DNA from 4 places in the Streptomyces liliiviolaceus genome. Region 1 is predicted to be linked to each of the others. Evidence: riboswitches for the same ligand, from Rfam matches in the RefSeq annotation. Region 1 holds a riboswitch; each other region holds the start of a gene.

Region 1 (5,182 bases):
ACGGCGAGGTCGGCGATGGTGACGTCCTCGGTCTCGCCGGAGCGGTGGGACATCATGCACTTGAAGCCGTTGCGCTGGGCCATCTCGACGGCGTCGAGGGTCTCGGTCAGCGAACCGATCTGGTTGACCTTGACCAGCAGGGCGTTGGCGGAGCCCTCCTCGATGCCGCGGGCGAGGCGCTCGGGGTTGGTGACGAAGAGGTCGTCGCCGACGATCTGGACCTTGGAGCCCAGCTTCTCGGTGATGACGTTCCAGCCGGCCCAGTCGTCCTCGTACAGCGGGTCCTCGATGGAGACCAGCGGGTACGCGGAGACGAGCTCCTCGTAGTACTCGGTCATCTCGGCGGCCGAGCGGGACTTGCCCTCGAACTCGTACTTGCCGTCCTTGTAGAACTCGGACGCGGCGACGTCGAGCGCGAGGGCGACCTGCTCGCCGGGGGTGTAGCCGGCTTCCTTGATGGCCTCGACGATGAGGTCGAGTGCCTCGCGGTTGGAGCCGAGGTTCGGGGCGAAGCCGCCCTCGTCGCCGAGGCCGGTGGACAGGCCGCGGCTCTTCAGGACCTTCTTGAGGGTGTGGTAGACCTCGGCGCCCCAGCGCACGGCCTCGGAGAAGGACTCCGCGCCGATCGGGGCGATCATGAACTCCTGGATGTCGACGTTCGAGTCGGCGTGCGACCCGCCGTTCAGGATGTTCATCATCGGGACGGGCAGCAGGTGCGCGTTCGGTCCGCCGAGGTAGCGGAAGAGCGGCAGGTCGCTGGCCTCGGAGGCGGCGTGCGCGACGGCGAGGGAGACGCCGAGGATGGCGTTGGCGCCGAGCGAGCCCTTGTTGTCGGTGGCGTCCAGGTCGATCATCGCCTGGTCGATGAGGCGCTGCTCGGTGGCGTCGTAGCCGACGAGCTCCGGACCGATCTGCTCGATGACGGCGAGGACGGCCTTCTCGACACCCTTGCCGAGGTAGCGGTTGGGGTCTCCGTCACGGAGCTCGACTGCTTCGAAGGCACCGGTGGAGGCGCCGGACGGAACGGCGGCACGACCCGTGCTGCCGTCGTCGAGGCCGACCTCGACCTCGACCGTGGGGTTGCCTCGGGAGTCCAGGATTTCCCGGGCTACGACGACGTCGATGGACGGCACGAGCATCTCCTTCTGGGATGTGACACAAGCTGTGCCGGGCCGGAGGCCCGGTTGCGCGCAGGCCTGGTGGCCCCGCGGGATGAGCCTAACCGGCTGCCGGGGATCGGCCAGCCCTCGACCGCCCCCTGGACAGAACCGAGAGGAAATTGTTTCCGAACGGAACAAAGACACGGACGAAAAGATCGGGCACAAAAAAGCCCCGCCCCGGTGCGTACGGGGGAACACGCACCGGAGCGGGGAGCCCGTGGGGGACGGGGGTGACCCTCACGAGACCTCCACTATGAAGGACACGGATGTGAGGGCGCTGTGGTTCAGTCGCGATTCGGATGTGGACCGGACGTCCGGTCGAGGCCGAGCGGCCAGTGCCTCGACCGGAGGTGATGTCCACAACCGCCCACGTGGGGACGCGAGCGCCGGCGGCGGGCCGGCCGTGGTGCGGCCGCCGTCAGCTGAGGTGCAGCTGCTGACCCGGGAAGATGAAGTCGGCGTCGTCGACGATGTCGTCGTTGAGCTTGTACAGCTTCGCCCAGCCGCCCTTGACGTTCTTCTTGTCGGCGATCTCGCTGAGGGTGTCGCCCTTGACGACCTTGTACTCGCCGTCGCCCTTCTTGACCTTCTTGCCGGTCGGGGTCTCGACGGTCTTCTTCGTCGCGGGACGCTCCTGCGAACGCGAGGCGCGCTCCTCGGAGGACTGCGAGTTCTGCTGCGGCTGCGTGGTGCTCTGGTTGGAGCCGCTGGAGTCGCCGGAGCCCGACGGGGCGGTGGAGCCACCGGTCGAGGCGCCGGACAGGCCCACGCCGCAGCTCGGCCAGGCACCCTTGCCCTGGCTCGCGAGCACCTTCTCGGCGACGGCTATCTGCTGGGACTTGGACGCCTGGTCGGCGGTGGAGGCGTACGAGCTGCCGCCGTACGCGGCCCAGGTGGAGGACGAGAACTGCAGGCCGCCGTAGTAGCCGTTGCCGGTGTTGATCGACCAGTTGCCGCCGGACTCACACTGGGCGACGGCGTCCCACTCGGACGCGGTGGCGGCGGAGGCTCCCGTGGCGCCCATCAGCGGGACGGCGACGGCGGCGGTGGTGACACCGGCCAGCGTGGCGATGCGGGTGGCCTTGGACGGGCGACGGTGCTTGCCCTTGCTCGAAAGCAGCATGAAGTGATCCCCTCACCGACGCCTGCGAGGTGAGCTGTCGGGTTCGGGCCGAGTGAGTTGCCCGGCCGCGCGACACTGCTGTCACGCGGCTTAACCCCAAGCCGTGCCCGGCCATGACGACCGGGTCCGGCACTTACCTGGGTCCCCCGCTCCTGCCTACGGCGCTTTACGCGACGACTGTTCCCGTACGGCCGTTGGCAGGATTCGGCGTGCGACCGTCGGGGCTCACCAATGGCGAGCGGTCACGACCGTAAACACGGGCCGCGCCGAAATTCAAAGACGATCAGGGGTGTTGAGATCCATGTCTCAATTCGCCAAATCGGACATTCAACGCGAACTACCGCTGCTTTTCGCCCGATTCGGCGCCTTGATCACTACTTGCTCGGTGCCGGTCAGCCGTCGACCGCGAGGCGCTGACCGGGGATGATGAAGTCCGGGTCGGAGCCGATGCTGTCCTTGTTCGCGGCATAGAGCTCGCTCCACCCGCCGTCGATGCCAAGGGAGTCGGCGATGCTGGAGAGACTGTCCCCGGAACGGACCGCGTACGAGCCCTCGTCGGCGAGGACGCGCGAGGTGCTGTCGCTGCGCGAGGCGTGCCGGCCGGCGTAGTCGTCCGCGCGGGGGGCCATGTCGACCTCTTCGGCGCTGCCGCCCCGGTGACGGCCGGAGCTGTCCGCGGCCGCGTCGGCCGAAGCGTCGTCGTTCTGGGACGACTTGTCCGAGTCGTCACCCTTCGCCTTGGTGTCCGCGGACGAGCTGTCCGTTCTCTGTGACTCCGAGGCGGAGTCGTCGGACTTCGAGCCGCTGTCCGTGGACGAGTCGGACTTCGCGCTGTCGCTCTCCTTCGTCGCGTCCGCGTCGGCCGACGGGGTCGCGGAGTCCTCGGCGAGGCCCGTGTCGACGCCGGCGGAGTCGGAGTCCTGCGTCAGACCGGCGACGAGACCGCAGGTCACCCAGGCGCCCGTCCCCTGGTCCGCGAGGATCTTCTCGGCGACGGCTATCTGCTGCGAACGGCTGGCCTGGTCGGCGCTCGGGGCGTAGTCGAGGCCACCGTTCTGCTCCCAGGTCTCCTGGCTCATCTGGAGTCCGCCGTAGAGCCCGTTGCCCGTGTCGGCGCTCCAGGAGCCACCGCTCTCGCACTCGGCGACCGCGTCCCAGGTCGTACCGCTGGCGGCACTCGCGCCGCTCGCACCGAGCAGGGGGATCGCGATGGCCGATCCGGCCACGCCGGCGGCGACGAGGAGCGCCGGAGCCTGACGGGGGCGCCGATGACGGCCGTTCCCGGAGAGCATGCGATTGCCTTTCGCGTGACAGCAAGGAATACGCACGGACACAGCGGAAAGCCGTGCTCGTGACTGCTGCGACGGGCGGACCTGCCGCATTGATGGGTGAAGGTAGCGGCACTCGAACTCTTGTCACAAGTCGGTGCAGCGTAGATAACGTGAAGATCACAGAGTTGACGGAGTCTCACCTTCCGTCGCCTTCGGTGCTACCGCCGTCGGCACTTCCGTCAAGACTTCGCGACCGGGGTGAACTCCACCGGAAGCGTGCGCAATCCACGCATGATGAGCCCGCCGCGCCACCTCAAATCGGCTGAATCCCCCGCGAGTTGCAGGTCGGGCAGCCGGGTCAGCAGCGTGGCCAGCGCGGTCTGGCCCTCCAGCCGGGCGAGGGGCGCGCCGAGGCAGTAGTGGATGCCGTGGCCGTAACCGAGGTGTTGGTTGTCACGGCGGGAGAGGTCGAGCGTGTCCGGGTTCTCGAACCGGTCGGGGTCGCGGTCGGCCGCCGCGAGCACGACGAGCACGGGGTCACCGGCGGCGATGTCCTGCCCGCCGACGCTGAGCGGTTCGGTGGCGAACCGCCAGGTGGCCAGCTCCACGGGCCCGTCGTAGCGGAGCAGTTCCTCCACGCCGGTCGCGAGCAGATCCGTGCGGCCGGCCGCTAGGGAGTCCTGCAGCCGCCGCCGTTGGCCGGGATGGGTGAGCAGGGCGTAGGTGCCGTTCCCGATGAGGTTCACGGTTGTCTCGAAACCGGCGAACAGGAGGATGAAGGCCATCGCCGCGGCCTCGTTCTCGCTGAGGTGCTCGCCGTGGTCGGAGGCCCGGATGAGGCCGGAGATCAGGTCCTCGCCCGGGGCGGGTACGTCGGTGAGTTCCTGGCGCTTGCGGTGGATCAGCTCGGCGAGGTAGCCGCGCATCTTCTTGACCGACCGGGCGACACCGCCCCTGGGGCCGCCGCCGTGCCGGATCATCATCCCGGCCCAGTCGCGGAAGTCGTCCTGGTCCTCGCGCGGGACGCCGAGGAGGTCGCAGATGGCGTAGATGGGGAGCGGGAAGGCGAAGTCGTGGATGAGGTCCGCCTCCCCCTTCTCGGCGAACCCGTCGATCAGCCGGTCCGTCAGCTCCTGGACCCGGGAGCCGAATTCGGCCACCCGCCGGGGCGTGAACGCCTTGCTGACGAGCCGCCGCAGCCGGGTGTGGTCCGGCGGGTCGATGTTGAGCAGGTGCGTCATCAGCTCGGCCTTGCGCTCGCCCGGAATGCCGGTCTTGCCCTTCGCGTGTGCGGGCTCGTCGTGATGGGCGGGGTTCTTGCTCAGCCGGCAGTCGGCGAGGGCCTGCTTGGCATCCGCGTAACGGGTGACGAGCCATGCCTCCACCCCGCTGGGCAGCTTCGTCCGATGCACGGGAGCGTGCTCACGGAGCCAGGCGTACGCCGGGTAGGGATCGGTGGCGAACTCCCAGCTGAAGAGTTCGGGGACGGGCTGCCCCGTGGTCGGCGCGGGCGGCTGTGCAGGCGTTTCGGTCACTCCTCGACGGTATCGGGAGGGGCGGTCCGGGCCCGCCCGGCGTCCTGACGGCTCACGCCCGCGCTCCCCCGCCGGTCGCGAATGCGACCGCCT
Region 2 (5,182 bases), 610 kb from region 1:
CTTCGCGCATCCGCTGTTCACCGTGCTGACGGGCATCGGCTTCGGCATCGCGGCGCTCTCGGCGGACCGCCACCAGGTGCGCCGCGTCGTCCTGCCCCTCACCGGGCTGCTGCTCGCGATGGGCATGCACGCGATGTGGAACGGCTCGTCGGCGTTCGGGGAGTACGGCTTCTTCGCGGTGTACGCGGCGTTCATGGTCCCGTCCTTCGGGCTGCTCACATGGCTGGCCGTCTGGACGCGCCAGCGCGAACTGGGCACGGTCCGCACGGAGCTGCCCTCGTACGCCGTGGCGGGGTGGCTGGCCGCGCCCGAGCCGTTCGTCCTCGGCTCGATGAAGGCGCGGCGGCTGGCGCGGGAGTACGCGACGCATCATGGCGGGCGGGACGCGGGGCGGGCGGTGGCGGAGTACGAGGCGTACGCCACCTCGCTGGCGTTCCTCCGCCACCGGGGGCGCCGTGGCCGGGCGGGGGCGGACTTCGCCGTGCGGGAGCGGGAGTTGCTGCACGAGCTGTGGGCTCGGCGGGAGCCGGCTCGGCCGGCGCTGGCGTATGCGGCGCGGGCGACTGCGCCGGGGCCTGTGCCTTGGGCTGTGCCGGGGTATGGGCATCCGCCGTCTTACCCCGCGTACAACCCTTACCGGTACTGACCGCCTGCTTGCCTGGTTGCGCAGTTCCCCGCGCCCCTTGGGGGCAGCGCCGCGGTGCTTGGCCTCGAATGCCCAGTGCGGGACGTCCGGGGCTCGTCGCGCAGTTCCCCGCGCCCCTAGGGAGTAGCGCCGCAGTGCTTGAGGCCGAATGCCCAGTGCGGGACGTCCGTGGCTGGGCGCGCAGTTCCCCGCGCCCCTCAAAGCACAAGCCTCGCTCCTCAAAGCACAAGCCTCGCCCCCTGCCTCCGCGACGCGACCCACGCCTCACTCGGACGCGCGGGTCAGCTTCGTGAGGTCCGTGTCCGTGAGCGTGAGGTCCGCCACCGACAGCAGGGCCGGGAGTTGCGACGGGGTGCGGGCGCTGGCCAGGGGGACGGCGACCGTGGGGCGGGAGGCCAGCCAGGCGAGGGCCACGGTGGCGAGTTCGGCGCCGCGCTCCTGGGCGACCTCGTCGAGCGCGGTGAGCACCCGCTGCCCCCGCTCCGACGCCAGATGCTTGCCCGCCGCACCGGCCCGCGGGCTGTCGACCTCCGCGCCCGCCCGGTACTTGCCGGTGAGGAAGCCCGAGGCGAGCCCGTAGTAGGGGACGGCGGCCAGTCCGCCCCGCGAGGCGACGTCCTGCAGCGGCCCCTCGTACGTGTCGCGCGACACCAGGCTGTACTGGGCCTGCAGCGCCACGTACCGCACGAGCCCCTCGCGGTCGGAGGCGTCCAGGGACTCCTGGAGCCGCTCGGGAGAGATGTTGGACGCGGCGATCGCCCGCACCTTGCCGGAGCGTACGAGCTCGTCCAGGGCGCCGAGGATCTCCTCGACGGGCACGGAGGGGTCGTCGTAGTGGGTGTAGTAGAGGTCGATGTGGTCCGTCTGCAGCCGGCGCAGCGACTCCTCGGCCGCGGCCTTCACGTTCGCCGGGGACAGGCCCTTGTACGAGGGATGCGCGCCGACCTTCGTGGCGATGAGGACGTCGGCGCGGTTGCCGCGCGCGGTCAGCCACTCGCCGATGACGGTCTCGGACACACCGCCCCCGTTGCCCGGCGCCCAGGCCGAGTACGCGTCGGCGGTGTCCACGAAGTTCCCGCCGGCGGCCGTGTACGCGTCGAGCACGGCGAAGGAGTCGGCGCGGTCGGCGGTCCAGCCGAAGACGTTGCCGCCCAGGGCGAGCGGAAACACCTCAAGGTCGGACGAACCCAGCCTGCGAAGAGAAGTCATGCCAAAACCAACGGCCGGACCGGACGGCCGTATTCCATACCTCGCGACACAACCTCACGACGCCACAACCTCACGACGCCACAACCTCACGACGCCGCGGGGACCTGCTTACGCGGGGACCGGCCCGCTTACGGGTTGAGGCCGTTGCCGCGCAGCCAGGCCATCGGGTCGATCCCGGTGCCGCCGGCCGTGTGGACCTCCAGGTGGAGGTGCGCCCCGGTGACGTTTCCGGTGGCACCCACGCGCCCGATGACCTCGCCCGTGCTGACCTTCTGCCCGACACTGACGCCGATCGACGACTGGTGGGCGTACCAGAGCTCCGTACCGTCGTCGAGCGTGAGGACCGTGCGGTAGCCGTACGAGCCGCTCCAGCCCGCCTCGGTGATCGTGCCGCTGTGAATGGCCTTGATCGGGGTACCCGTGGGAGCGGCGAAGTCTAGACCCGTGTGCTGACCGGAGGACCACAGCGAGCCGGACTGCCCGAAGGTGGAGGTGATCGTGTACGAGGAGGTGGGCAGTGTGAACTGCTTGGCCAGCTCGGCGAGGCGCGCGGCCTCGGCCTTCGCCTTGGCCTCCTCCTCCTTCTTCGCCTTCGCGGCGGCGGCCTTGGCCTTCGCCGCGTCCTGCTCCTTGGCCGCGAGCGCGGCGGCCTTCTTCGCGGCGGCGGCCTCGGCGGCCGCCTGGGCGTCGCGGTCGACCTGGTCCTGCTGGAGTTCGGCCTGGAGCATGATGCGCGAGCGCAGGGCCTCGCCGGCGTCGGCGTTGCCCTCCTCGGCGTCGGCCTCGGTGAGGCCGGCGGCGGTGAGCGCCGTGCTGGAACCCTCGGGGGCCTCGTCGTCGGAGATCAGCGAGCCGACGTTCGGCAGGTCGGGGATCGAGATCGACACCGGCGGCTTGCCGGTCTGCGCGGAGGCCATGCCGCCCGCGCCGACGGCGGCTATGACACCGACGCCCAGAACGGTGGAGCTGCGGGCGAGTCCCCCGCCACGCTGCTTGGCGACGCGGTGCTTGCCGCGAACCGGAACGACGGTCTCAGCGCTGGGATTCCAGGGCTCCCAGGGCTCGTCCGCCGTACGGGCGCCGAAGGCGAAGGTGTCGGGCTTCTTCTCGCCCGAGGTCTCTCCCGTCACCTCGTCAGGCATGAACGAGGGTGTGGGGGCAGGCCTGTTGAACGCCACGTGGGCGCGCTCCTTTCCTTCCTTCTCGCCTACCGGGTTAGCTGACGGGTTCGGAGCAGGAAGGTCTCCTACGCGCGTCAACCGCGGTGTTCACCACCACGAAAGACACGCGATTCACCCCATGTAGGTGGTTCCCCGGTTCCCTTGCGGGATTCGGCGCGTGCGCACGGAGCCGTCTCTTGTGACGGCTGGGACACCGCGCTGCGTTATCGAACGTTAATAGACTCAGGCACCGGATTCCAAGCTGTTCCTGATGATCGTTACGGCTGCTGGCCTGGACTTAAACGCTGCGAGCGGGGTAAATCGGGCGAGTTGATCGTCATTCACAGGTACCGTTTTTGTTGACGGTGTGTCAGTTGTTATGCGCAGGGGCGTCGTTCGACTACTGCAGGTGATATAGGTGCGGCGAGGGCCGGGAAGACGTCCCGGTGCCCTCACGGCCGCCGGACGGCGAGCAGCGCCATGTCGTCCGTACCGCCGCCCCCGGTGTACCGGACCACGTCGTCCACCAGTTCGCCGAGCAGGGCGTCGGGGCCGGCGAACCGGCGCCCGGACAGCCGAGCCGCCGGGTCGAAGAACACGCCCCGCCCGTCCCGGGCCTCGGACAGCCCGTCCGTGTGGAAGAGCAGCATGGCCCCGCCCGGGAACTCCTCCTCCTGCACGCGGTCGGGCCAGGCGCCCAGGTCGCCCATTCCGAGCGGCAGCGCGGGTTCCGCAGCGGCGAGCGTGCGTACGGTCCCGTCGCCGCGCAGCAGGAGCGGTCCGGGATGGCCGCGGTTGACGAGCCGTACGCGCTGGGCGCCGTGCGGGATCTCGGCGAGCACGGCGGTGATGAAGCCCTCGAAGACCTCGACGCTGTCGCGCCGCACCCCTTCGCGCATCAGCGACCGCTCCAGCCGCTGGGCGACGGCCTCCAGGGTGCTCTCCTGTTCGGCGGCCTCCCGGAAGGCCCCGATGACGACGGCCACGGCGGCGACCGCGCCCATGCCCTTCCCCCTGACATCGCCCACGACGAGCCGTACGCCGTGCGGGGTGTCCTGCACGGCGTAGAGGTCGCCGCCGATGAGCGCGTCGGTCTGCGCGGCCACGTACCGGACCGCGAGGTCGAGGCCGCCGGTGCGCGCGGCGGGTTCGGGCAGGACGGCCCGCTGGGCGGCCTCGGCGATCTCGTGGGCGGAGGCGAGGCGGGCGTTGCCGAGGCTCACGAGCCGGTTGATGACGACGGCGAGGCAGGCGACCGTCGCCACGGTGGCGATCTCGGTGATCCCGCTGGCGTCGACGGCGAACCGCACGGTCACCAGGATCATGGCCGCCGTCCCCGCGACGCCCGTCCACACGGTGGCGCCGAGCGACAGCAGGGGCGCGGCGACGAGCGATGCGGCCGAGAGGAAGGGCGCGGCGGTGAAGTACTGCGGGGTGAGGACGTCGTAGAAGACGCCCGCGACGATCAGCAGCGCCGGCAGCACGCGGACGACCGCGCGGGTACGGGGATACAGGCCGGTACGCCTGTCCGGCTGAGGCCCGGCGGAGCCCGGCGACCGCTGCTCGACCGCTCGACGCCCGATCACGTGTCTCCTGCCCTCGACCACCTCGCTCCGTCCAGGGTTCAGGGACCGGCGGGACGGGGCGAGCGGACGGGGACCGGGCGAGTGAGCGCGGGCGCGGGGACGGCACAGGGGAAGGTAAAACACCTGAGGCCGGAATCCATTGGATTCCGGCCTCAGGCCTTCAGTAGCGGGGACAGGATTTGAACCTGCGACCTCTGGGTTATGAGCCCAGCGAGCTACCGAGCTGCTCCACCCCGCGTCGTTGAAACCAGTGTACGCCATGCGCGGGACGCGAAGCACACCGTTAGATGTCGGTCTCAGTTCAGGTGGCGGTTGGGCGCCTTGGCCGCGCTCTCGTGCTCCGGGAGTACGACGACGTCGGCGCCCTCGGCCGCGAGCAGGCCGTTCCCGTCGGCGGCGGCCACGAAGGTGTCGGGCTCGCGCCACGCGGTGACCACCCGGCGCACCCCCGCGTCGAGGATCAGCCGGGCGCAGGGCGCGGGCCGCGAGGCCCGGCGGGCGCAGGGCTCCAGGCTGCTGTAGACCGTGGCGGCAGGGAGGCGGGGGTCGCCCGGCTCGATCTTGGCGAGCGCGGCCTCCTC
Region 3 (5,182 bases), 6.0 Mb from region 1:
CATCAGCGCCGGGACACTGTCCTCGGCCAGCGCGTGCAGCACCTGCCGGTGCTCGGCCGTGCGCTGCTTGATGATCGTGCGGTAGGAGGCGATCATGCGGTTCGCCGCCCGGCCGTCCGAGAGCAGCTCACGCAGCTCGTCCAGATTCCCGTCGCGGACCATCTTCCAGAACTCGGCGCCGTCGGCGGGGTCCGTCAGCGGCAGGTTCACATTGCGCACCCCGGGCAGCTCGACGTCTGCGCCCTCCAGCTTCTGGTCGGCCGCGTTGCGGAAGTCGAAGATCGTGTGCAGGCCCAGTGAGGCGAGGAACGCCGCGTCCGACGGCGTCGCGTGCGCGAGGTGGCCGCTGCGGAACAGCCGCCCGTACGCCACCCGCCGGCCGTCCACCGTCGGCAGGCCGCCCACGTCGCGGAAGTTGCGTACGCCGGTCAGCTCGGGCTCGGTCGACGGGACCTGCTGCGTCACGGGGGCTCCTCCCCTCGGCCACCGACGCGGCTCGTCGGCGAGGTGCGTATCCGACGATACGACATCGGTTCGTGGGCCAATGAGTTGTCCACAGGCGTTGCCCGAAGGGCAGGTCGGACCTGATGATGTTGGGGCTTGAGCGTGCCTGTTCGAATATGTGAGGGCTTGATGGTAGAGATCGGCGCAGACGGCCGTACGTGGCTCCTTTCGGGGCCCACGAGCAGTTACGGCCTGCGGCTCGGTGACGAGGACGAGCTGCTGCATCTGCACTGGGGCCCGAGGATCGCGCTCGCCGACGTCGAAGCGCTCGCCGCGGGCCCGGGTCCCGAGTACTGGGCGTTCGAGGCGACCCTGGACGGCCACGAGGAGTACCCGGTCGAGGGCGGCCCCCGCTTCGTACGGCCCGCCCTCTCCGTGCGCACACCCGAGAGGCGCGGCACCGAATGGCGCTTCGAGGGGTACGAGACCGCCGGCGGAGAGGCGGCAGGAGGAGCCGGCGATGACGAGCTGCGGCTGCGGTTCTCCGACTCCGGGCTCGGCATCACGCTGCACTACCGGATGCGGGCCGGCACCGACGTCGTCGAGCGCTGGGTGACCCTCGCCAACGAGGGGCCCGCCCTGGAGGTGCTGCGCGCCGACTCCGCGACCTGGACACTGCCGCAGCGCGACGGGTGGCGGCTGTCCCAGCTGCACGGACGGTGGGCGGCCGAGTCCCGGCTCGTGCGTTCCGAGCTCACGTACGGCGAGAAGATCATCGGCAGCCGGCGCGGACACACCGGGCACCAGCATCTGCCGTGGGTCGCCCTGGACGCGGACGGTACGGCGACCGAGGAGCTGGGCGAGGTCTACGGCTGCGCGCTCGCCTGGTCGGGTACCTGGCGGATCGCGGTGGCCCAACTGCCCGACGCGCGCGTGCAGATCACCGGCGGGGCCGGGTACGACGACTCGGGCCTGCTGCGGCTGGAGCCGGGGGAGACCTTCGTCACCCCCGTCTTCGCGGGGCTGTGGAGCGACGGCGGCTTCGGCGGGGCGAGCCGCGCCTGGCACGCGTACCAGCGCGCGTACGTGATCCCGGACGCGGAGCAGGACCGGCCCGTGCTCTACAACTCCTGGGAGGCCACGGAGTTCGACATCTCCGAGGAGCAGCAGCGGGCGCTCGCCCGCCGGGCCGCCGAGGCCGGTGTCGAGCTGTTCGTGGTCGACGACGGCTGGTTCGGGGCGCGCACCAGCGACCGGGCCGGCCTCGGCGACTGGACGGTCAACCCGGACCGCTTCCCGGGCGGGCTGAAGCCGCTCGGCGACCACGTGCACGGGCTCGGGATGCAGTTCGGCATCTGGGTCGAGCCCGAGATGGTCAACCCCGACAGCGAGCTGTACCGCGCGCACCCGGACTGGGTGCAGTTCCAGCCGGGACGGAAACGGACGGAACTGCGCAATCAGCTCGTGCTCAACCTCGCCCGCGAGGACGTCCAGGAATACCTGTGGGAACAGCTCGACGCGCTGCTCTCCAGTGCGCCGATCGACTACGTGAAGTGGGACTTCAACCGCGCCTTCACGGATGCGGGCTGGCCCGGCGAGGCCTATCCGCAGCGGCTGTGGGTGGACCATGTGCACGCCCTGTACAAGCTGTTGGACCGGCTGCGGGCGGCCCACCCGGGCGTCGCCTTCGAGTCCTGCTCGGGCGGCGGCGGCCGGATCGACCTCGGGATCATGGCGCGTACGGACCAGGTGTGGACCTCCGACAACACGGACCCGCTCGACCGGCTCGCCATCCAGCACGGCTTCAGTCAGGTGCATCCCGCGCGGGCCATGGCCGCCTGGGTCACCGACAGCCCGAACACCCAGCTCAACGGACGTGTCAGCTCGCTGCGCTTCCGGTTCGTGAGCGCGATGGCCGGGGTGCTCGGCGTCGGCGGCGACCTCACCCGCTGGACCGGGGAGGAACTGGCCGAGGCGCGGACCTGGGTGGAGCTCTACAAGGAGATCAGGCCCGTCGTGCAGCGCGGTGAGCTCCATCGGCTGCGGGCGCCGCAGGGCGGACTCAGCGCCGTCCAGTACGTCCGTGACGGCGAGGTCGTCCTCCTCGCCTGGCTCCAGGCCCAGCACTACGGCGAGCCCGCCCTGCCGGTGAGGCTGCGGGGACTCGATCCGTCGGCATCGTACGAATGCCTCGAAACGGGCGAAGTCCATCGGGGTGCGGTGCTGTTGCATCACGGGCTGCGGACGGGGCTGCGCGGGGATCTCGATGCCGCAGTTATCCGCCTGCGTCGCATCTGACTGTTGTGTCCGTAATGGAGCCTTCGTTCCAACTCGCGCCGGAGTGAAGGCTCCTGGAGCGGTCCTGGGTGAGCAGCGTCATATCCGTGACGTTCCGCTGTCGCCATGCTCACGTAAGTCCGCTTTGTTTTCAGGGCTTTGATAAACGAGGGACGGCCCGCATTCACACAGGGTGACCGGTAATTCGGTCGAGGATCAAGAAAACGGGGCACACAGGAAACCCTCAAGCTTGTTCCCGCCTCTTCATGTCGCTTACGTTCACCTCCAATCCGGACGGACGCCCAATCCTGCCGCCGCCCGGAATCCGCACACTCACCCGTATGTGGCAGGAGCGGGGGACCCACAGGTAGTACGCCTGTTCCGGTCTCCGGAACGGCTTGGGGTTAAGTCGTGCGAAAGCGCGGCCGGGCATCTCCAGCTCGCACCCGACAGCTCACCTCGCAGGCGCCGGAGAGGAATTCGTCATGCCCGCGAAGGGTAAGCACCGCCGTCCCAAGTCCCCGCGTTTCTCCCGTTCCATGGCCGTGGCCGGCACCGGGGGCGCGGCTCTCGCCCTCCCGCTGCTCGGCGCCACCGGAGCGCACGCCGCGACCCCGCAGTCCGCCGCCGACTCCGTGGCGGGCGCCGCGAACGTCTCGACCGTCGCGAGCAACTCCGCCGCCGCCGCTCCGACCGCCGAGAAGCAGGCCGGGGCGAAGGCGGACGCGAAGAAGGTCACGACCAGGACGTACTCCGTGCGTTCGGGCGACTCCCTGTCGAAGATCGCCGACACGCAGGACGTCAGCGGTGGCTGGAAGAAGCTGTACTCGGACAACCGCACGTCCATCGGCGGCGACCCGTCCCTCATCCACCCGGGCCTGAAGCTCGCCCTCGGCGGCAAGGCCACGGCGTCGAGCTCCGACTCCACCGCCTCCAAGTCGTCCGGCAAGGCCGCCGACAAGCCCGCGGCCAAGAAGACGACCACGGCGTCCAAGGCGGCGGACACCTCGACGGCCACCGGCTTCACGCTGCCGGTCTCGGGGGCGTCCATCGGCACCTCGTACAAGATGTCGGGCAGCATGTGGTCCAGCGGCTACCACACCGGTGTCGACTTCGTGGTGCCCACCGGTACCGCGCTCAAGTCCGTCGGCGCGGGCACGGTCGTCTCCGCCGGATGGGGCGGCGCGTACGGCAACCAGGTCGTCATCCAGCTCGCCGACGGCCACTACGCCCAGTACGCCCACCTGTCCTCCCTCTCCGTCTCGGCCGGCCAGACCGTGACCGGCGGACAGCAGGTCGGCCTCTCGGGTGCCACGGGCAACGTCACCGGCCCGCACCTGCACTTCGAGATCCGCACCACCCCGGACTACGGCTCGGACGTGGACCCGCTGGCGTACCTGCGCGCCAAGGGCGTCTCCGTCTGACGCCGTCCGACGTCAACTGACACGGTCTGACGCCTGCGGGTGTCGACCGATGTGCATCTCCGAAGGCCGGACCCGGTGATCCCCGGGGTCCGGCCTTCGGCATGTCCCGGGCCGGACGGCCGACAGGGACGGGGGCGTCTCAGGCCCCCGGATCGTTCAGGGTGCGCACGAACTGATCCGTGAGCTGCTCGGTGTCGAGGCCGTCCGCGCTGCGCCCGGTCAGGATGTGGAAGAAGGGCGGGCCGATCAGCAGTGCGGTCGCCTGTTCGAGCGAGAGGGCGGTGCCGCTCGGCTTCCGCGCCGCCTCCACGACCTCCGCGGCGCTCTCCCCGAGGATGTCGCGGGACGCGAGCAGCGCGGCGACCTCCGCGTCGTGCTGGGCCTCGCCCATGAGGGCACGGTAGGCCGCACCCGCGTCCGAGTGGGCCAGGAAGGCCACGAGGGCGTCGAGATAGGCCTTGACGTCCTTGCGGGGATCACCGCTGCGGGGCACGGACAGTTCCTGCCGGGCGTCGATGGCGCTGGCCTCGTAGAGCACCTCCGCCTTGTTCGACCACCAGCGGTACACGGTCTGCCGGCCCACGCCCGCCCGCTCGGCGATGCCCTTCATCGTCAGGGCCGCGTACCCCACCTCCACCAGCAGGTCGTCGACGGCGTGCAGCACGGCGGCCCGTGCGCTCTCACTGCGGGGCCGTCCGCGGCCGCTTCCATCCACCATGCGGCAACTCTATACGAGGCACAGTGTCTCGTATGTGTTACCTTTACGGTGCACGGTGACTCGGAAATGAGTGCCCGCCTTGCCTCGCCCTGTCCCGGGAGGGGCTGCCCGGTCCGCCGGGCGGTGTCCGGCCGTGCTTCGTGTTCCGTGATCCCAGAAGGAATCGAGAGCCATGACGTCCACCCTCGAAGCCACCCGCCGCCCGGCGCGGCGGTCCGGGCCCGTGCTCGCCTGCGTGAGCGTGTGCACCGCCCTGGTCGTCGGATTCGTCGCCGCGATCAACCTGGCGGTGCCGCAGCTGGCCGCGAGTTCACTGCGA
Region 4 (5,182 bases), 110 kb from region 1:
GCGCCGCTCCTCCTCCAGTTCCTTGGTCTGGCCGAGGGCGCGCATGTGCGGGAACACGCCGTCCTCCATGCCGGTCAGGAAGACGACCGGGAATTCCAGGCCCTTGGCGGTGTGCAGGGTCATGAGGGTGATGACCCCGGAGCCGTCCTCGTCCTCGTCGGGGATCTGGTCGGAGTCGGCGACCAGGGCCACCCGCTCCAGGAAGGCGGCGAGCCCGGTCGGCGTACCGGCCTCGGCCTCACCCTCGCCCTCGTTGGCCGCCGTGCCCGCGCCCTCGCCGCCGGCCGCCTCCTGCTCGAACTCCAGCGCCACGGAGGCGAGTTCCTGGAGGTTCTCGATACGGGTCTCGTCCTGGGGGTCGGTGGAGGCCTGCAACTCGGCGAGGTAGCCGGTGCGTTCGAGGATCGCCTCCACGACGGTCGCCGGGCCCGCGCCGGACTCGACGATCGTGCGGAGGTCCTCCATCAGTGTGTTGAACCGCTTGACGGCGTTCGTCGAGCGGGCCGCCATGCCGTACGCCTCGTCGACGCGGCGCAGCGCCTGCGGGAAGCTGATCTTCTCGCGCTGGGAGAGCGCGTCGATCATCGCCTCGGCGCGGTCGCCGATGCCGCGCTTGGGCACGTTCAGGATGCGGCGCAGCGGTACGGAGTCCTCGGGGTTCGCGAGCACCCGCAGGTACGCGAGGACGTCCCGGACCTCCTTGCGCTCGTAGAAGCGGACGCCACCGACGACCTTGTAGGGCAGGCCGACCCGGATGAAGATCTCTTCGAAGACACGGGACTGGGCGTTCGTACGGTAGAAGACGGCGACGTCGCCGGCCTTCGCGTCGCCCGCGTCGGTGAGACGGTCTATCTCCTCGACGACGAACTGCGCCTCGTCGTGCTCGGTGTCGGCGACGTAGCCGGTGATGCGCGCGCCCGCGCCCGCGTTCGTCCACAGGTTCTTCGGGCGGCGTGATTCGTTGCGCTCGATGACCGCGTTGGCGGCGGTCAGGATCGTCTGCGTGGAGCGGTAGTTCTGCTCCAGCAGGATCGTCGTCGCGTTCGGGTAGTCCTCCTCGAACTGGAGGATGTTGCGGATCGTCGCGCCGCGGAAGGCGTAGATCGACTGGTCGGCGTCACCGACGACGCACAGCTCGGCCGGCGGGAGGTCGTCCTCCCGCGGCGGTACGTCCTCGGGGTGCGCGACGGGGTCCGTGGCACTGCCGACGAGCTCCCGGACGAGAGAGTACTGCGCGTGGTTCGTGTCCTGGTACTCGTCCACGAGAACGTGGCGGAAGCGGCGGCGATAGTGCTCGGCGACGTCCGGGAAGGCGCGCAGGAGGTTGACCGTCGTCATGATCAGGTCGTCGAAGTCCAGCGCGTTCGCCTCGCGCAGCCGCGACTGGTACATCGCGTAGGCCTGGGCGGCGGTCTTCTCGAAGCCGTCGGAGGCCTGGGCGGCGAAGTCCTCCTCGTCGATCAGCTCGTTCTTCAGGTTCGAGATCTTGGCGCTGAAGGACTTCGGCGGGAAGCGCTTGGGGTCGAGATCCAGGTCGCGGCAGACCAGGGCCATGAGCCGCTTGCTGTCGGCGGCGTCGTAGATCGAGAAGGACGACGTGAAGCCGAGCTTCTTGCTCTCGCGGCGCAGGATCCGCACGCAGGCACTGTGGAAGGTCATCACCCACATCGCGTGCGCCCGCGGGCCCACGAGCTGCTCGACGCGCTCCTTCATCTCGCCCGCGGCCTTGTTCGTGAAGGTGATCGCGAGGATCTGACCGGGATGCACCTTGCGCTCGCCCAGCAGGTGGGCGATGCGGTGGGTGAGCACACGGGTCTTCCCGGAGCCGGCGCCGGCCACGATGAGCAGGGGGGAGCCGTGGTGGACCACCGCCGCGCGCTGGTTCTCGTTCAACCCGTCCAGGAGCGCGGCCGGGTCCACGAGCGGCCGGGGCGCGCCGTCGCGGTAGTGGCCGTCCCTGCTCGGGGGCACGTCGAAGCGCCCGCCGAACAGGTCGTCCGGACCGTGGTCCGGCGCCTCGTCCTCGGGCGGCGGCGGGGGCTCTTCCTCGTGGGCCCCGGAGGGCTTGAGGTCCGCCAGGAAGCTGTCATCAAAGAGGCTGCTCATCGCTCTCCGAGTCTAGGCGTCCCCACTGACACCCGGCCGCCACCCCGGAAACTCGGCGGAATCCCGGCCGGGCGGCCATGGGCAGGGCTTCACCCGTGATGAGCACGCCATTACGCACGGTGGCCACCGCGGCGGCGACGGGGTGCACTGCGGTCCCGTCACGGGGCGCGGACTTCAACCCGCATCTGAACGGCGTACGGACGGCCTCCGTATAACCGTGCGAAGGCGGGGCGCGCAGGCAACCGTGCGAAGGCAGGGTGTGCCGGCCACCACCTGCCGGAGGGCATCCCCGAGCCGACCGGAAGCCGGTCCGTCGGCTCGGGCGCCGCGCCGGGACCCGATCGGCCCACTCCCGCACCCCGGGGACAACTCGGAGCAGATCGCGACCAATTGACGTCGCCGGACGACGCCCGTGGTTCAGGTCACGAAAATGTATCGGGCATATCGCACATCAAACTTCACAGGTGCCACACGTATTGGCTAACTTTCGCGTAGGCCGCTCGACCCGCACCGGCGAACAACGCCGGGCCGAGCGGGCTCCGCCGAATCCGGCTGCCCTCGTGGCCTCCGGAACCGGGGACCCAACCGATCCTGGGGTGAATCGGTCCGAACTCCCGCGTGGGACAAGGACCGTAGGGCAAACCTTCCGAAGCACTCGCCCGAACCCGACAGCTAACTCGGTAGGCGGATGACGGAAGGAGACGCCCTCGTGGCGCCACACCGCAAGTCGCGGCCCCCCAGTTCCCTGGGCATCCGCACGCCTGCCCTCGCCACCGCGGCCCTGACCTCGGTGGCCCTGCTCTCCCAGACGGCGGACGCCTCGCCGGCCGCGGAGCCCAGGCCGAGCACGGAGGAGGTCCAGAAGAAGATCGACGACCTCTACCAGCAGGCGGGCACGGCCACCGAGAAGTACAACGCCGCCAAGGAGAAGACCACCAAGCAGCGCAAGCGCGTCGCCACGCTGCTCGACGACGTGGCGCAGCGCACGGAGAAGCTGAACTCCGCGCGTGAGGCGCTCGGGACGTTCGCCGCGGCGCAGTACCGCACCGGAGCCTCCGCCCCCGACAGCGCTTCCCTCCTCCTCGCGGACAACCCGCAGGACTACTTCGACCAGACCCAGCTGATGAACCGGCTGACCGCCCGCCAGAAGCAGGCCGTCGACGAGTACGTCACCCAGCGGGCCACCACGTCGAAGAAGCGGCAGGAGGCCTCCGAGGGCCTGGAGACGCTCACCACGACGCAGAACACGCTGAAGACGTCCAAGGCTGACGTCCAGCGCAAGCTCGCCGAGGCGCGCGAGCTCCTCTCCAAGCTGACCGCCGAGGAGAAGGCCCGCCTGGCCGCGATCGAGCGGAAGAAGCAGGAAGAGGCCCAGCGCAAGGCGGACGAGCTGGCGCGGCAGCAGGCGGCCGACGCGGAGCGCCGGCGCCAGGAGGCGGCGACGCAGGGCACGGGAGCTGGTACCGGTACCGGTACGGGCACCGGGAGCACGGCGGGCTCGGACTCCGCCTCCTCCACCAAGGCGGCCAAGGCGCTCGCCTTCGCCCGCGCCCAGATCGGCAAGCCGTACGTCTGGGGCGCGAGCGGTCCCGGTTCGTACGACTGCTCCGGTCTGACCCAGGCCGCATGGAAGGCCGCCGGTGTGACGCTTCCGCGCACCACCTGGGACCAGGTCGACACCGGCACGACGGTCTCCGTGGACAACGCCCAGCCCGGCGACCTGGTCTTCTTCTACGACGACATCAGCCACGTCGGCATCTACATCGGCGACGGCATGATGATCCACGCTCCGAAGCCGGGTGCGTACGTCCGCGAGGAGTCGATCTACTACATGCCGATCCACAGCGTGGTGCGGCCGGGCTGAGAGCCCACCGGGGACGGGGACGGGGACGGGGTCCCACAGGGAACGCGGACGGGGTACGGCACGTGGGTGCCGTACCCCGTCCACGTTCCGGGCCGGTTTCCGGGGCGGCTCCCGAGACAGTTTCCGGGGCGGCTCCCGGCGCGGTCGCTCAGGTCCAGAGCACCGCGATGAAGACGTTCACCGTGGTCAGCCCGCCCACCAGGGCGAACAGGCCCTTCTCCACCTTCTCGTCGTCGCGTTTGACGTAGACGAGGCCGAGGATCACGACCAGGAGTGCCAGCTTCACGCCGATCTTGACGTTACTGACGGTCTGGTCGTCGGCCTGGTTGAGGCCGACGAGGACCGCGCCGGTGACCAGCATGGTCAGCGCGCCGTGGAGCATGGCGGGGGTGAAGCGGGCCGTGCCGTCGCCCATGGCCTTCATCTGGGTGAGGAAACCGCCCAGCAGGGAGGCGATGCCGATGATGTGCAGGGCGACGAAGACATGAATGAGTACGTCCATGAGCCCGGACCCTAACCGGACGCCCGCATACCGCCGCGCACCGGCCCACACCCCGGCTCCTGGCGGGCCCGGTGGCGGAGCCCATAGCACCGCCGCGTGTGCCGCTCCCCCACAACGCGTCCATCGGTCACCCCACCACGCCAAGTCGCCGGCACCGGGCCCGGATCACGGTCGCACCCGGTCAGCTCGTGGCCGAGTGCCACCACTTCCGTACATGCCGTTACCACCGGCGCGTCGTGAGGTTTAGCGTCCTTCCCCAGGTGACCGGCTCCCCACCACAACCGCCCGGGCCAGGGCGGCAGTCGGCACCACCGCCAAGAGGTCCGGCGGCGGTCCGCTCCCCCTGTGCGGGCTGCCGCCGGACGTGCAACCAGCCCCTGAGGGCCACCGCCGTGGACGTACCAGTGCCTCGGCGGCTACGGAAGGAACGTGGATCGCACGTGGCAGCGCACCGCAAGCCCCGACAGCGCTCACTCGGCGGCGGTACGGCCCGCACCGCCTTCACCATCGCCCTCGCGGGCGCGGCGAGCGCGACCGGGTTCGACGGGACGGGGGTCGCCGCACCCGAGCTGACACCGGCCCAGGTGAAGGCGAAGGTCGACAAGCTGTACCAGGAGGCGGAGGTCGCCACCGAGAAGTACAACGGCGCGAAGGAGAAGTCCACGAAGGCGGCCGACCGGCTCGGCACGCTGCAGGACGAGGCCGCGCGC

Evidence for each region. A riboswitch is a leader RNA that binds a small molecule or an ion and turns the genes downstream of it on or off. The one in region 1 is predicted to bind cyclic di-AMP.
Region 2: another riboswitch for cyclic di-AMP. It lies ahead of J8N05_RS05085 (M23 family metallopeptidase); the one in region 1 lies ahead of J8N05_RS02430 (LysM peptidoglycan-binding domain-containing protein).
Region 3: another riboswitch for cyclic di-AMP. It lies ahead of J8N05_RS28375 (M23 family metallopeptidase); the one in region 1 lies ahead of J8N05_RS02430 (LysM peptidoglycan-binding domain-containing protein).
Region 4: another riboswitch for cyclic di-AMP. It lies ahead of J8N05_RS01960 (C40 family peptidase); the one in region 1 lies ahead of J8N05_RS02430 (LysM peptidoglycan-binding domain-containing protein).

Annotation. Positions count from the first base shown of each region.
Region 1 covers NZ_JAGPYQ010000001.1:563,962-569,143, forward strand. The annotation lists gene eno (phosphopyruvate hydratase) at 1-1,139, opposite strand, end outside; gene J8N05_RS02430 (LysM peptidoglycan-binding domain-containing protein) at 1,579-2,283, opposite strand; cyclic di-AMP (ydaO/yuaA leader) riboswitch at 2,288-2,457, opposite strand; gene J8N05_RS02435 (LysM peptidoglycan-binding domain-containing protein) at 2,676-3,575, opposite strand; gene J8N05_RS02440 (cytochrome P450 family protein) at 3,794-5,089, opposite strand.
Region 2 covers NZ_JAGPYQ010000001.1:1,170,857-1,176,038, forward strand. The annotation lists gene J8N05_RS05075 (PrsW family intramembrane metalloprotease) at 1-646, shown strand, start outside; gene J8N05_RS05080 (aldo/keto reductase) at 911-1,855, opposite strand; gene J8N05_RS05085 (M23 family metallopeptidase) at 1,984-3,033, opposite strand; cyclic di-AMP (ydaO/yuaA leader) riboswitch at 3,045-3,202, opposite strand; gene J8N05_RS05090 (PP2C family protein-serine/threonine phosphatase) at 3,468-4,601, opposite strand; tRNA gene J8N05_RS05095 (tRNA-Met) at 4,766-4,839, opposite strand; gene J8N05_RS05100 (dihydrofolate reductase family protein) at 4,898-5,182, opposite strand, start outside.
Region 3 covers NZ_JAGPYQ010000001.1:6,599,261-6,604,442, reverse strand. The annotation lists gene J8N05_RS28385 (tyrosine-protein phosphatase) at 1-465, opposite strand, end outside; gene J8N05_RS28380 (alpha-galactosidase) at 634-2,742, shown strand; cyclic di-AMP (ydaO/yuaA leader) riboswitch at 3,038-3,204, shown strand; gene J8N05_RS28375 (M23 family metallopeptidase) at 3,207-4,145, shown strand; gene J8N05_RS28370 (TetR/AcrR family transcriptional regulator) at 4,285-4,863, opposite strand; gene J8N05_RS28365 (MFS transporter) at 5,036-5,182, shown strand, end outside.
Region 4 covers NZ_JAGPYQ010000001.1:451,480-456,661, forward strand. The annotation lists gene pcrA (DNA helicase PcrA) at 1-2,106, opposite strand, end outside; cyclic di-AMP (ydaO/yuaA leader) riboswitch at 2,637-2,808, shown strand; gene J8N05_RS01960 (C40 family peptidase) at 2,816-3,970, shown strand; gene J8N05_RS01965 (hypothetical protein) at 4,119-4,472, opposite strand; gene J8N05_RS01970 (C40 family peptidase) at 4,913-5,182, shown strand, end outside.